3 regions of the Jeotgalibacillus sp. 10bf12 genome follow, and region 2 is predicted to be linked to each of the others. Evidence: riboswitches for the same ligand, from Rfam matches in the RefSeq annotation. Region 2 holds a riboswitch; each other region holds the start of a gene.
What was found. A riboswitch is a leader RNA that binds a small molecule or an ion and turns the genes downstream of it on or off. The one in region 2 is predicted to bind S-adenosylmethionine.
Positions count from the first base shown of each region.

Region 1: another riboswitch for S-adenosylmethionine. It lies ahead of DH10bf12_RS03460 (transporter substrate-binding domain-containing protein); the one in region 2 lies ahead of DH10bf12_RS02055 (sulfite oxidase-like oxidoreductase).
Region 3: another riboswitch for S-adenosylmethionine. It lies ahead of DH10bf12_RS07345 (methionine biosynthesis PLP-dependent protein); the one in region 2 lies ahead of DH10bf12_RS02055 (sulfite oxidase-like oxidoreductase).

Region 1 is NZ_CP200276.1:727,698-732,983, forward strand. It holds gene mmuM (homocysteine S-methyltransferase) at 1-352, opposite strand, end outside; gene DH10bf12_RS03450 (amino acid ABC transporter ATP-binding protein) at 379-1,119, opposite strand; gene DH10bf12_RS03455 (amino acid ABC transporter permease) at 1,119-1,838, opposite strand; gene DH10bf12_RS03460 (transporter substrate-binding domain-containing protein) at 1,860-2,672, opposite strand; SAM riboswitch class I at 2,855-2,959, opposite strand; gene DH10bf12_RS03465 (NAD(P)/FAD-dependent oxidoreductase) at 3,163-4,398, shown strand; gene DH10bf12_RS03470 (b(o/a)3-type cytochrome-c oxidase subunit 1) at 4,515-5,286, opposite strand, start outside.
Region 2 is NZ_CP200276.1:442,279-447,564, reverse strand. It holds gene DH10bf12_RS02060 (2,3-diketo-5-methylthiopentyl-1-phosphate enolase) at 1-740, opposite strand, end outside; SAM riboswitch class I at 817-926, opposite strand; SAM riboswitch class I at 1,445-1,565, shown strand; gene DH10bf12_RS02055 (sulfite oxidase-like oxidoreductase) at 1,818-2,480, shown strand; gene mtnK (S-methyl-5-thioribose kinase) at 2,496-3,710, shown strand; gene mtnA (S-methyl-5-thioribose-1-phosphate isomerase) at 3,707-4,756, shown strand; gene DH10bf12_RS02040 (sugar ABC transporter substrate-binding protein) at 4,987-5,286, shown strand, end outside.
Region 3 is NZ_CP200276.1:1,401,588-1,406,873, forward strand. It holds gene DH10bf12_RS07330 (FusB/FusC family EF-G-binding protein) at 1-88, shown strand, start outside; gene DH10bf12_RS07335 (DUF4003 family protein) at 123-1,112, shown strand; gene DH10bf12_RS07340 (type 1 glutamine amidotransferase) at 1,144-1,848, shown strand; SAM riboswitch class I at 2,253-2,350, shown strand; gene DH10bf12_RS07345 (methionine biosynthesis PLP-dependent protein) at 2,428-3,543, shown strand; gene metC (cystathionine beta-lyase) at 3,540-4,709, shown strand; gene DH10bf12_RS07355 (SDR family NAD(P)-dependent oxidoreductase) at 4,804-5,286, shown strand, end outside.

The DNA.
Region 1 (5,286 bases), 290 kb from region 2:
AGGCTGCGACTAAAGGTTTTGGACGCCCCTGCTGTCCCGTCCAGAATTCATCGCGCGCTTGTGCTGCAAGATGGACTGATTTCTTAATCAGATTGACGGCTTCTTCTTCAGTCAATCCCCTTTGCTGATACCCTTCAATCGTTGCCTGATAGCTGGCAGTAATCGCACAGTCGGCGCCTGCCTCAAAATAATCAAGGTGCACCTTTTTAATCATTTCCGGATTTTCCAGCAGAATTATTGCCGACCAGAGCTGATCATTCAAATCACATCCATAGCCCTCGAGCTCAGTTGCGAGTGCCCCGTCAAGAATGATGATGGGATAGTCATTCAGTATCGTTTTGATCGGGTTCATGCTATGTCATCCTTTCTGTCATCCTATTATTCAGCCCGCTTTGACCGCTTTAAAAACTGCTTCGTTCTTTCTTTTTTCGCGTGGTTAAACAGCTGATCAGGCGTTCCTTCTTCTACAATCAGCCCATCCTCCATAAAAATCACTCTGTCAGAGATGTCACGCGCAAACTGAAGCTCATGCGTCACAATGAGCATCGTTTTTCCTTCTTCAGCCACACTTTTAATCGTTGCCAGCACACCGTCCACAAGCTCCGGGTCAAGTGAAGATGTAGGCTCATCAAACAACAGGACTTTCGGGTTGAGTGCCATCGCACGGGCAATGCCGACACGCTGCTGCTGACCGCCTGAAAGCTGCGCCGGATAATGATCGAGCCGGTTGGATAACCCGACTTTTTCAAGGATGGCAAGGCTTGTCTCTTTCGCCCGCTCCTTCTTCAGCTGCTTCACACTTGTTAAGCCGACCATTACGTTTTCGAGTACAGTCAGGTTTTTGAATAGATTGTACTGCTGAAAAACCATGCCTGTTGACGTTCTTAACGCCAGAATATCCGACTTACCTGCCGACTCAGCGTCCACCTTTTTACCGTTGAGCTGAACGATTCCGCTGTTTGGCTGCTCGAGAAAATTGATGCAGCGCAGGAGCGTTGATTTCCCTGACCCGCTTGGACCTAAGATCGACACGACTTCCCCTTCACGAATGTCCAGGTCAATCCCTTTCAGCACGTGCTGTTTGTCATAATATTTATGAATATTTTCAAGTTTTATCATCATGCAATCCCTCTTTCATATCTGCGCGCCCGCTTTTCAAGTCTGACAAGCAGCCGTTCAACAGCGATGCAGAGAATCCAGTAGACAATCGACACCGCAATATACACTTCAAAAAATGCCAGACCGCGTGAGCCGAGAATTTTCGCCTGTCCCATGACGTCAATGACACCAATAATGAATACTAAGGATGTATCCTTGATCGTGCTGATAAACATATTGCCAAGGTTAGGGATCGCAACAGTCAACGCCTGCGGGAAAATGATTTTCGTCATCATCTGCACCGGGCTCATCCCGATCGCCTTCGCTGCTTCAAACTGCCCACGGTCCACTGATTCAATCGCAGAACGGATCGTCTCAGACAGATAAGCCCCGAGGTTAATTGAAAACGCCAGTAGCGCATACACTTCAGGCGAAATACTGTTCACATCTGCTGATAAAAACACACCGTATTCAATCTGCAGGTAATAAATCACTTTCGGGATCCCGTAAAACACCAGATAGATCTGTACGAGTAATGGCGTTCCCCTGATAAATGAGACGTAGACTGATGTAATCACGCTCAGTACAGGCACCTTGTAGATTTTAATTAAAGCTGTCGCAAGTCCGATCAGAAGGCTGATCACCATAGAACCCACGGCAATCCCTATCGTAATCGGCAGTCGCGACAAAATCGCGGGATAGCTTTCTATGATAAAGCCGATATCCAGTAAATTTTCCATACACTCTTACCCTCCGGACGCTTATTCAGGAATATATTCTCCGCCGGTCCACTTCTGTGACAGTTCAGCTAATGTACCATCCTCTTTCAGCTGCCTGATGATCGGATCAATTAAGGCCTTCAGCTCCTCGCCTTTTTCACCGTGCTTCAGCACAATGCCCATCTGATCATTGACAAGCGACTGTCCGACAATTTCAACGCCCAGCTCATTTTTCTCAAGCACGTTATTCATCATAATCGGATCATTCACATAGGCATCTACGCGTTCGTTTTGCACGTCCTGTAAAATCTCAGCAGGCGTTCCGCTTTCACTGTACGTTAATTCAATCGGAGTATCCGCTGTCTCGTTATACTCTTCAAGCAGCAGCGTATAGGAATCACCCGCGAGCGCACCCACCTTCTTTCCTTCAAGGTCCTCAATGGTCTGAATATCCTCTCTGCCTTCCTTCACAGCAATGACCGTTTCAGCTGCAAAATAGGACTCATCTGTAAATAAATACTTCTCCTCGCGCTCAGGTGTTTTCGCTACCTGATCAGCTACCGCCTGAATTTTATTGGATTCAAGCGAAAGAAACATACTGTCCCATGGAACCGCCTTAAACTCGAATGTATAGCCATCAAGCTCCTCATCAATCGCTTTTACAACATCCACGTCATAGCCTGTCAGTTCATTGTTGTCATCTGCAAAAGCAAATGGCGGATAATCATTCTGCGTTCCGACCGTAATGACCTCATCGCCATTTGACGCCGTCGTTTCCTCTGAAGAACAGCCGCTTACTACACCTGCTCCAGCCAGTAAAAATAGTGATAAGAATAAAGGTTGATGTCTTTTCATTATGCAAGCTCCTTTTATGTATATAATGTAAATTAATGTAATGGATTAGCTTTTTAAAGTCATATTTCCATTGTTGAACACACTACGCTCCCTTTTTCCTTATCTGCAACCGGCAATATAAAGGGCAATCTCCTGATAAACACAAAAAAACCACTTCCAATAAGAAAGAGGTTTTAATCTGCTTCTTATCTCTCAGAATGACAACATTCTGCAGGAATTAGCACCTCTCATCAAATGATGGTTGCTGGACGTCATCGGGCCTGTCCCTCGGTCTCTCTGGATAAGTTATTTAATTTTTCGATAGTTAGAATAGTATGCGACTTTTAAGCTTCTGTCAAACAGATTTTTCTTCTTTTTACACACACTCACATTTTCTTAAAAATTGAAAGCGTAACCAACGCAATATCCCGACACTTTTTACGTATTGAGCATATTAAAAATATTTCGGGACATAGTAACAGCATCTATTTTAATTTGGGGGAGGAACAAAATGAAACGACAAACCGGCACTTATTATTGGCCTACTACTTTTCCGGATGCACCGTCTTATCCTGTACTAGAAACAGACCTCATCTGTGATGTACTGATTGTTGGAGGCGGAAGTTCAGGGGCGCAGTGTGCACATTACCTGGCTGGCCATGACCTGGATACAGTCGTGATCGAAAAATCAACGATTGCTAGCGGAAGCACTGTGACGAATACAGCGATTTTGCAATATTCAGGTGAAAAGATGTTCACCAGTTTAGTGAATACATTCGGAGAAGACTACATTGCAAGACATTTGCAGCTGCTGCAGGAGGCGATTGATGAGATTGAAGCAGCCTCCAAAAGCAGTTCAATCGACTGCGAATTCACCAGAAGAGATACGTTATATTCCGCAAGCTGTCCGGAAGACGTTGCCAAGCTGCAAAAGGAATATGAGTATTTAAAGCAGCATGATTGTGAGGTCGACTTTTTAAAAAGAGATGAGATTGAAGCGAAGTATCCATTTAGCAGAGAAGCAGCGATTTATTCCTATCGCGACGGTGAAATTAATCCATTCAAATATACGCATGCGCTATTTGAAGAGGCAGTGGCACACGGTGTACGTGTATATGAGCATACTGAAATGAATGGACAGCACGTCGATCAGGGCAGCGGCAATATGATTGTGACAACGAAGAACGGTTATGCCATAGAGGCGCGTCATGTGATTTTTGCTGCAGGTTATGAGGGCATGGATATTAAAAAAGAGAAGAAAGCTTCTTTTGAAAGTACCTTCACGATTACCACTACTCCGGTTGATGACCTGTCTGCATGGTACAACCGGACACTTCTCTGGGAAACCGCACGTCCCTATATTTATGTACGGACTACGAAAGACAACCGGGTAATCATTGGCGGACTGGATGAAAATACAGATGAAGAAAGAGACAGAAATAGTAAATTAACTCATAAAAAATATCAGTTAATTAAGGAATTTAATAAACTGTTTCCTGATATTCAGGTGGAACCTGAGTTTTATCTGGCTTCATCCTACGGTGGGATTGTAGATGGGGTACCTGTCGTTGGGAATTACAAAGAATTCCCGGGCTGTTATTTCGTGTTTGCATTTGGTGATAACGGGATGGTGTATGGGCAGGTGTTAGCAAAGCTTGTTGCTGAGGAGATTGTGAAAGGGGATAGTGCGGGTCTGGCGATGTATTTGCAGGATCGGCCGATATTAAATCAAGCAAAAAGGCCGTGACAATCCCGGCCTTTGCTTTTTTAATCTTCATCCGTTGTTAATTCTACATATATGCCTGTTGTTAAAATGATGACGAGAAAAAAGAAGATTAACGATAGTACCATTTCACTCAACTCCTACCATGTGATAAATCCTCTGGAACCTGGTGGTGCATGCTGAATCATCTGGGCGATCGGGATCGCGTATGCGATGATGATGAGTAAGAAGGCGATGCCAATCCACAGCCACCAGTTTTCAAGTATTTTCGGTGTTGCCCGTTTATCACTTTCAGCAAGCGGAAACTCAACAAATTCATGCGGCTCAGCCTTTGGTGAGACGAATGCGCTCATGATCACGATATAGAGCAGCAGCATGGCTGAAAGGAAAAGAATGCTTCCGCCAACGGCCATTGTGACGTGGTTTGTCAGGATGCCATCAAACCACTCCATTGCGGATTCATGGCCGTTGTAACCTGAATATGCTGTTCGGCGAGGCGCGCCGAGCAGTCCGAGAATATGCTGCGCTGTACTCATTAACAGCATCCCGACTGACCATAAGCCAATCTGGATAAAGCCTAATTTTTTCATGGTGTTCGAGAACTTTCTTCCGGTTAAATACGGAATTAGCCAGTATGTCAGCCCCATGAAAGTCATAGCAACAGGCGTTCCGACAGTAATATGGAAGTGACCGACGATCCAGAGTGTGTTGTGCACGATTTCATTCAGCTGAAAGCTTGCGTTAATGATTCCGCCTGCTCCTCCCGGAATGAAGAAGGCCATGGCCACGAAAATGGATGTGAACCGCAGATCTCTCCACGGAAGCTTTGTGAACCAGCCGAATAACCCTTTCCCGCCATTCTTACGTCCAGCCCGCTCGAAGTTTGCAAACATGGAGAATGCCGTCATGAGA
Region 2 (5,286 bases):
AATGTATCAAGTCCGTAAGCAAATACGTTAAAGAGAAGTGCATTTGCGCCAAGTGACACTGCTTTTCGTGCTTTTTCTTTTAAATCAAATGTTCTTCCTGAAAGATTCACTGCATATAACGTGCGGTGGCCTGTGCGCTCATATTCTTCATTCAAAACCTTTACGCCGCGGCGGATCCGATCCTCAAAAGGTGTAAGTGGATTATCAAATAAAATCTCATCATCCTTTACAAGATCAACGCCGCCTGCAGCCTGTGCGCGAAGCTGTTCTTCAAACAGGTCTGTTCCGCGGCCGATCATCCCTTTAAAAATACTCATCAGCAGTGGGCGATCGTGTACGCCAAGTTTATTTCTGATTGAATCAATCCCGAACTGGGGACCGGGGAACTGCTGTTCAAGTGCTTCATCAAGCTCGATATCAACAAGCTTCACTTCACCATCCAGTGAAAGCTTTCCAAAAATCGTAGTCAGGATTGCCGGAATATCAGCACTGAAGTTTGCTGCCGGATAGGCGATTTTAATCAGCCCTGCCTTACGCTCACCCAGGTGGCCGGCTGCTGCTGAAGGTGACGTTTCACTGACAGAAACAACCTCACCCTTATGTTTTTTCAACTGCTCCTGATCAACCGCCGGCAGGTCCGTCCATGAACCGACCGTCAGCCCAAGTGCAATAGACTCGGCCTTTTTTTCTAAATTTCCTTTTGCATCATGTACGAGATAAGTCGCTGTAATTTTTGACATTATTGACATCCTTTCAAAAAAAGAAATAAAAAATCCGCTCCCAAAGAGGAAGCGGACATCAAAATGAACGTTCTTCCTCTTATCCTTCAGCTGTCGCTGTGAGAATTAGCACCTTGAATCAGCGTTAGCTGAAACAGGTTGCCGGGTTTCATCGGGCTCGGTCCCTCCACCTGCTCTTTATAAGAGTTTCATACGTATTCGGTTGGATTTAAAATCATGTACCGAATTATGGCAGACATCTTCAAAAACGTCAAGCTGCTTTTTCAGAAAATTATATTATTGTGATTTTAGTTTATGAGTAATATTGTGTTTGTCTCTTAATAATTTGGTGGGTGTTTTCCGCTTCAGGGGGACGCTTTAACCACCCGCTGAGCAGGTACTAAGATTTTTTAAGAAACTTTAAAGAATGAGAGATAATTGATCAACCGACTCTATATAATTTTAAAAGATAACTCAGCTGTTGACCGGAGTGGAAGGCGGCGACTCCAACGGCGGAAAGGGACAGGTGAGACCCTGTAATGCGAAGCATGGAAGGGGCTCACCGCCCGGCCGTGGAAAGCGTCCGCCTGAAACGCAGGTCAACAGCGGTTCCCAGAAGCCCTCAAAAATAATTTTTAAAAAACTCATTGACAAAACGTCACTCTATTCCGTAAACTTGCAATTATGAATTCGAAATAACCAAAAACAACCAACTACATATACCACTCTTATCGAGAGTTGGCTGAGGGAATTGGCCCTATGAAGCCCGGCAACCGGCCCCGCTGTATACATTCAGCAGGGACACGGTGCTACATCCAACAGACGTAATGGTCTGAGAGATAAGAGGTCGAATCAGTCTAATTCTGCCTCTTTCTATCTTAGAAAGGGGCTTTTTATTGTTTAACTTTATAAAGCTGGCTGTGATTTCCGCTTCAGGCGGACGCTTTCCGTGGCCGGGCGCTGAGCCATCAGGCTTCGCCGTGATCGTCTCACCTGTCCCTTCCTGCCAAAGGAGTCGCCGCCTTACGCTCCAATCTCAGCTGAGGAAAGATGAAAATGGCTTTTACTAAGAAAGAATCAAACAAGGAGCGTGAAACAATGGGTAAGGCAGAACGGTTGAAAAAAGCACGGCCGCCGGTACAGAAAAATACACATGATGGCAGACTCCCGCCAGGTCAGACGCTGACAGAAAAATTTCCGATTCTGCATGAAGGCGAGGTCCCTGAATACAATCTTGCTACATGGGATTTCACGCTGTTTGGTGAAGGGGCAACGAAAAGGACATTCACATATGACGAGCTCATGCAGCTGCCGCAGACGACGGTTGTGAAAGATATTCACTGCGTCACAAGATGGTCGCGGTTTGATAATGCATTTACAGGCGTCACAATCAAAGACTTACTGAAAGACTACGATATTCCTGAAGGCACAAAACACGTCATGATTTATGGAGATCATGACTATGAGACGAACCTTCCTCTTGAGGATCTGCTCGGAGATGACATTCTACTGGCACATTCCTTTGAGGGAAAGCCGCTGACAGCAAAGCACGGCTATCCATTCAGATTGGTCGTGCCGCATCTGTATTTCTGGAAGAGTGTGAAGTGGATCAGAGGCATTGAATTTTTAAAGGAAGACCGCCCAGGATTCTGGGAGCGTAACGGATTCCACAATTACGGTGAAGTATTCAGAGAAGAGCGTTTTTCAGGAGAGGATCTCGATATTCCTGAAGATGAATGGCATAAAAAAGAATTTGATTAAAGGAGAGGAACGTTAATGACAAATGTACGTGAGCATGTGTATGAACCATTTACTGAACAGAGTGTCCTCGTTTATTTAGAAAATAAGGGACTGATCACTGATAAAGAGCAGGTAACGTGTAAAGAAGTTGGAGATGGCAATCTGAATTATGTGTTTATTGTGAAGGATCTGCAGACTGACAAATCACTTGTTGTGAAGCAGGCGCTGCCATATGCAAAGGTTGTCGGTGAAAGCTGGCCGCTGTCGCTTGATCGTGCACGCATTGAGCGCCAGGCACTGCAGGAAGCAGCGAAATATGTGCCATCGCTTGTGCCGGAAGTTTTCGATTATGATGATGATTATGCAGTAACTGTCATGGAGGACCTGTCAGATCACGTGATTCTCAGAAAAGGATTAATTGAAGGGAACCTTTATCCTCACATTTCAGCGCATATTGGTTCATATCTTGCAGAAAACCTGTTCAACGCCTCTGATGAAGCGCTTGGACCGATTGAAAAGAAAAAGCTGGCACGTCAGTTTGTGAATCCTGACCTGTGTGACATTACTGAAAAACTTGTATTCACAGATCCTTACCAAAATGCTGAATCTAATTCATACCCTGAGAACCTTCAGGAAACAGTGGAGTCGCTGTGGGAGGACGATCGTCTAATCTTTGAAGTCGCAAAATTGAAAAAACAATTCCTGACTGAAGGTGAAACACTGCTTCACGGAGATCTCCATACAGGCAGCGTCTTTGTAACGGAGGAGTCCACAAAAGTCATTGACCCTGAATTTGCATTTTACGGTCCGGCAGGATTTGATATCGGTGCATTCATTGCCAACCTGACGCTGAACTATATCGCACAGCAGGAAAGAGCGGATGAAAATAAGCGCCCTGATATTAGCGACTACCTGCTTAAAACGATCGAACAGACATGGGCAGTATTTGAGAAACGTTACCGCGAGCTGCTGCTTGAAAAAGGGTTTGAAGAAAGACAGCGCACAGATCAGTATGCAGACTATGTGCTTGAAAAGATTTGGCAGGATACACTCGGATTTGCCGGCTGTAAAACAATCCGCCGAATCATCGGACTGGCGCACGTTGAAGACATTGATGGAATTGAAGATGAAGCGGGCAGACTGCAGGCGCAGCAGCGTGCGATTGAAACGGGCAGATCACTGATTTTCAACCGCGCAGTATGGCGCTCACCGAAAAGCCTGACTGCTTATCTGAAGGGGCTGGCAAAATGACAAACTTGATTAAACCGGTCATCTGGGAAGGCGATGCAATCCGTCTGTTGAATCAGCAGAAGCTTCCCGGAGAAGTGGAATATATTTTTTTAAAAACGATTGAAGATGTGTGGGACAGCATTACCGAATTGAAAGTAAGAGGTGCGCCTGCAATCGGAATCGCAGCTGCGTTCGGACTTGCTTTATGGGCAAAGAACAGCGGGCTGAAAGAGCCTGAAATACTTAAGGCAGAACTTGCTGTGAAGGCAGCTTATCTGAATTCCTCGCGTCCGACTGCAGTGAACCTGTCCTGGGCACTGCAGCGGTTATTGAAGGTCGCTGAAGAAGAACCAACAGCTGCCAAAGTAATTGAGCGTCTTGAAACAGAAGCGATTCTTATACAACAGCAGGACGAAGAAACGTGTAAGCGCATTGGGGAGAACGGCTTTTCGCTGCTTCCTGATGACGCAACGGTTCTCACCCACTGCAACACAGGCGCAATTGCCACATCGAAATACGGCACAGCACTCGGCGCATTTTATATCGCAAAAGAACGCGGATCTAACATTCACGTTTATGCAACTGAAACAAGACCTGTTTTGCAGGGAGCGAGGCTGACTGCATGGGAGCTTCAGCAGGCAGACATAGACGTCACACTGATCACAGACAATATGGCTGCACACGTACTGAGAACAAAAAATGTCGACGCGATTTTAGTCGGTGCAGACAGAATTACAGCCAATGGAGACACAGCAAATAAAATCGGTACATATGGACTTGCCATCTTAGCAAAAGCCCACGGTATCCCATTCTACGTCGCTGCACCACTCTCAACCATTGATCTCGAAACAGCAACCGGCGACGACATCGTCATCGAAGAAAGAAACGCCGAAGAAATCACCCATCTCGCCGGCAAACGAATCGCACCCGAAGGTATTCAGGTATTCAACCCGGCATTCGACGTAACACCACACGGCCTCATCTCAGGCATCGTGACGGAAAAAGGTATCGTTAGAGGGGATTATCAGACGAAGTTAAAAGAATTATTTGAAGGTGTAACGATTTAATTTATTCGCTTATTAAAGTCCATTACTATACTTGCACAGCTGATCATTGGAGCGTAACGGGGCGACTCCTGCGGCGGAAAAGGGACAGGTGAGACCTTGCGGCGAAGCCGGAGGGGCTCACCGCACGGCCGCGGAAAGCGTCCCCCTGAAGTGGAAATGATCAGCCAGCATACAGAACACCATTACACCCTAACACTTTACCAAATTAACCTTTTAAAGGAGTGCGGAAAATGAAAAAAGGACTTATTTTACTATTACTCTCACTAACACTTATCCTTGCAGCATGCACAGACCAGCAGCCGGCTTCGCAAGAGGAAGCACCGGAAGAAGCAGTAGCAGAAGAATCGACTGAAGCTGCAGAAGAAACAGAAGAAGCATCAACTGAACAAACCACACAGGCGGACGATGCAGAAATCCCGGCAGCAGTAGACAAGCCACTTAAAATCGCAGCCATCATGGAATTCTCAACTGGCACATTCGCTTCACAATACGTAAGCGGACTTGAAGCGCAGGTTGAAAAGTTTGGCGGA
Region 3 (5,286 bases), 960 kb from region 2:
ACAGTATATCTGTTATGACAGTAAAGAGTGCAACCAGGCGATTCAGGACTCATCGCAGCTCGAAGCCTTTCTTGGGCAGGTAAGATGAAAAAAGGACAGAATAAGTCAAAAGGGTGATTTGTATGGACACAAATGAACAAATCGAAAAATATCTCACAATGTATGAACAGCTCAGAAAGAAATACCGGTGGCGTGTGAATAGTACGTCTCTGATGATGCTGGCGGGGCAACTTACAACTGCTGAAAAGCCGTTTGAATTGAGCAGACTGATCTCTTTGAATGAAATAATTAAGAAAGAATCCAGCCAGTTTTCTTATATTCAGTCAGCAGATCTGAGACTGATGCTGACAGGACTGCTTGTATCAAATTTTGATGAGCCGAAAAAATCGTTTGATGACATGATGCTCGTCTATGAAAAATTGATAGAATCAGGTTTTTCAAGAAGTCCCCATGCTTACATTGCAGCCTACGCTTTATATGTATCGCTCGATTCTGTATCGGAAGAAGAGATAGACGAACATGTAAAACGTGCGAAAAGCATGTACAGCGGAATGAAAAAACAGCACTTCTTCTTAACATCTCATGAAGATTACCCGCTATCTGTGCTTCTGGCTGAAGAAGAGGGGGAAGAAGAAGAACTGCTTGACGATATGGCTTATTACTATGATCAGCTGCATATTGTACTGGCGAAAGGAAATAACCGTCAGTTCTTATCACAGATCCTTACATACGGGCGCCAGGATAACAGACAACTGCTCGTACAAAATACAGTCACTTGGCTGGATGACCTTAAGACAAATAAGATCAAGCTGCGCGGGAATCACTTGCCGATTGTCGGTGTACTGGCCCTCGCCGGAACACCTTCAGCACTGCTCAATGAAGTAAAGGCAACCTATGATCAGCTGATCAGTATTAAAAGTTTTAAATGGCATAAAGACCTGTGCTTTATGACAGCCGTGCGGTTTGTTCTGCAAAAGAAAGTTCAGGAAAATAATGTGCTGGATGTCGGTCTTGCATCAACAATCGAATCGATCCTGCAGGCTCAGCAGGCTGCAGTACTTGCTGCGATGTCAGCCGGAGCTGCTGCATCAGCAAGTTCATCGAATAATTAATGACTAAGGTCATGGGGAAGAGGAATGTAATATGAGATTCATTTGTCTGCAGCATATCTGGTATGACAACGCAGGTTACCTGGAAGAATGGGTGAAAGTCTGGGGCTGTGAGCTTCATTATATTGATGCAAAAAAACCGGATGATTATCCTGTCCTGAAGGATAATGATGTGCTGGTTGTTTTAGGAGGTCCAAACAGCGTACAGGAACTCCCTGAAACGGACTGGATGCAAAAAGAAGTTGATTATATTGAAAAAGCGATCAATGAAAAACGAAAAATCATTGGCATCTGTCTTGGATCGCAAATGATTGCTCATATCCTCGGAACTGAAGTATCATCTTTGCCGAAATATGAAATGGGCTGGGCGGAGCTGAATTGGCATACTTCTTTTCTTGAAGACTTTGACATAGGTCAGCTGAATATCCCTATGTTCCACTGGCACAGTGATATTTACGATCTGTCAAAAGGAACAAAGCCGGTTGGAAAATCTGAGATCACACCGGTTCAGGGGTTTTATACAGATCATATTCTCGCATTTCAATTCCATCCTGAAATGACGGTTGAAGGCATTCAAAACCTGATTGACCATGATGATCAGGAGATTGAAAAACGCGATAAGACGGTCGATATGGAAGGACCGAGAGCGGATCCAGGCTACGTGGAACAAAGTCATAACCGCTTTCAACCAATTCTTGAAAAGTTTTTAGACGTCCATGGTGAAAAAAAGATTGATTAAACACTGGACAAAGATTTGAATTGTGTATACAATAAGAATGAGATTCATTCTCAATTAAAAAATAAAACGTCGCACTTATTATAAATGCCTGTAAACAGTCGTTTCGCACCGGCTTTTTACACAGAAGGCGCACAAGAAAGCGACGCCCCCTCCCTTAGCCGCACGCTGCCTGACACCAGCGTGCGGTTTTTATCTTGACTATAAAGTTAGATCAGATCCGGGAAATGTCAGTTCAGTGACTGAGAAGCCCGGTCCAGATTCCCGGAAACTCCTGTCACATCTACACCCCACCCGCGCCACAGTTGTACATTAACTAACTTTCCAAAATATTTCCTGAAAAATCTTGCACATTTATTCAATATGATGTAGGCTATACAACAACTATTATTTTCAGACAATTCCATAACTTATCAAGAGAAGTGGAGGGACTGGCCCTTTGAAACTTCAGCAACCGGCAGTGCACGGTGCTAATTCCAGCAGGTGATCAGCCTGAAGATAAGAAGAGCGTATTCCAAGACCTTCTCTTATCAGAAGGTCTTTTCCTGTATATACAGAACGATTTTGAAGGAGCTGCATGATATGACATCAATTCAAACCATCCTGGCTCAGCTTGGAAACAGAAGTGAAGAATCGACTGGAACTGTAAACCCGCCCATCTATTTATCAACTGCATACCGGCATGAAGGACTCGGTCAGTCGACCGGCTATGACTATACGAGAACGAAAAATCCAACAAGAGCCATCCTTGAAGAAGGCATTGCAGCACTTGAAGGAGCAGACCAGGGCTTTGCAACAAGCTCAGGGATGGCCGCTGTTCAACTGGTGCTGTCTTTGTATAAACCGGGAGATAAGATTCTTGCCTCTGATGACTTATATGGAGGCACTTACCGCTTATTTGATCATTACAGCGAGCATTACGGCATAGAGTTTGTGTATGTTGATACAAATAATTCTGATGATCTCCAGCATGCCTGTACGGAGCGGGTAAAGGCAGTCTTCGTGGAGACGCCGACAAACCCGCTGATGAAAATAACAGATATCAGACAGGTTGCAGATTTTGCTCATGAAAAAGATATTCATCTGATTGTAGACAATACCTTTTTAACACCTTACCTTCAGCGGCCGATTGAACTCGGGGCAGATATTGTCATTCACAGTGCAACAAAATATCTTGGTGGGCACAATGACGTGCTGGCAGGTCTGGTTGCCGCTAAAGGTGAGTCGATTTGTGAAAAGCTTTTTGCGATTCATAACGGAGCGGGAGCGGTTCTGTCGCCAATGGACTCATGGCTGTTAATCCGTGGAATGAAGACACTTGCGCTCAGGATGGACCGTCACCAGACGAATGCTGCTGCAGTTGCAGCATTCCTTGAAACGCAGCCGCAGGTCACAGACGTCATTTACCCGGGAATCGGCGGGATGGTTTCATTCAGGCTGGAACAAGCGGAGTGGATTGATTCATTTCTAAGATCAATCAATGTCATTTCATTTGCTGAAAGTCTTGGTGGTGTTGAAAGTTTTATTACGTATCCTGCCACCCAGACCCATGCAGATATTCCTGAAGCAGAGCGTGAAGATAAAGGGATCTGCAGCAGGTTACTGCGTTTCTCTGTTGGTATTGAACAGCCTGACGACTTAATCACTGATCTGAAACAGGCGCTTGAAGCAGCCGGAAAAGGAGGAGATCAAGTATGACACATCATTTTGATACAAAACTATTGCATCAGCCCTCATATATCGACAAGCAGACAGGGGCTGTGAATGTACCCTTACACTATTCCTCGACTTACCATCAGCAGTCGATTGATGAATTCGGTCCTTACGATTACAGCCGTTCAGGAAACCCGACACGCGGTGCACTGGAAGATACGATTGCTGATCTTGAAAATGGTCACGCAGGATTTGCTTTTGCATCAGGTATGGCTGCGATCTCTTCTGCATTCATGCTGCTGTCTGCAGGCGATCATGTGCTGGTTTCAAAGGATGTCTACGGCGGGACATACAGAATGATTACAGAAGTGCTGACGCGCTTTAATATCGATCACTCGTTTATTGATATGACCGACCTTGATGAAACAGCGCGTAACGTTCAGCCAAATACAAAAGTCATCTATGTGGAGACGCCGTCCAATCCGACGCTCAATATCACGGACATTGAAGGCGTGGCAAAAGTGGCAAAGGCACATGGGTGTCTGACGTTCGTGGATAACACGTTTATGACGCCGCTATACCAGAAGCCGCTTGATCTTGGCGCGGATGTCGTCCTGCACAGTGCAACAAAGTTTCTGTCAGGTCACAGTGATGTCGTGGCAGGGCTTGCTGCTGTAAAAGATGAAGAGATCGCTGCCCGGCTGAAGTTTATCCAGAATTCATTCGGCTCAATACTGGGCGTTCAGGATAGCTGGTTACTGCTGCGTGGATTAAAAACACTCAGCGTTAGACTCAAGCAATCATCCGATTCTGCAAGGGAAATTGCGCAATATCTTCACCACCACCCGCTGATTGATGAAGTGTTCTATCCAGGTTTTTCATTTCATGCGGGCTACCATATCCACCAGAGACAATCGACCGGAGCGGGAGCTGTGCTGTCTTTCAGGTTACCTGACAAAAAGAGTGCAGGTGTACTTGTTGAAGCAATGAAAATCCCTGTGTTTGCAGTCAGTCTCGGTGCTGTGGAGTCGATCCTGTCCTATCCGGCAACCATGAGCCACGCTGCAATGCCGCAGTCAGAGCGTGAATCACGCGGGATCACATCAGGCCTCCTGCGCCTGTCAGTAGGTCTTGAAGATACTGAAGACCTGCTCGCAGACCTGCGCCAGGCACTCGATAAAGTCGGCGCATACCAGACGCTGCAGGTATAAAAAATGCTACTGCACCTTTAAATCAGGTGCAGTTTTTGTTTGTCCGCAAAAATCAGTGGTAAAGACTTCTAAATACTTTTTAGGAGGATGACCAATGATTTTTTCACAGGATGGAATGAAGGATCAGCATATTTTAGTAACAGGCGCAACTGGAGGGATCGGCTGGCACACAGTCAAAGAAGCGTTGAAGGCAGGTGCCTCAGTCACGGCTGCCGGGCGTAATGAAGATAAACTGGGTGACCTGAAAAAAGAATGCCAGGAAGCAGGAATCGAAGCGAAACTGCTGATTGTCTCAGCAGACCTGAACGAATCTGAAGACAGAGAGAGACTGCTCCAAAAAGCTAAAGAACATGCAGGACCGGTTACCAGACTTGTAAATTCAGCCGGCATTTCAGGCGGGGATACAGTTGAAGAACTGTCTGAAGAGGATATGCGGAAGGTGATGGAGCTGAACTACTTTTCAACAGTCGCACTCACGCAGCTTGTCTACCCTGAAATGAAGGAATCAAAAGCCGGTTCAGTCGTGAATGTATCGTCTCTCTCCGGTCTTAGAGCCACGCACGGTAATACTGCGTAT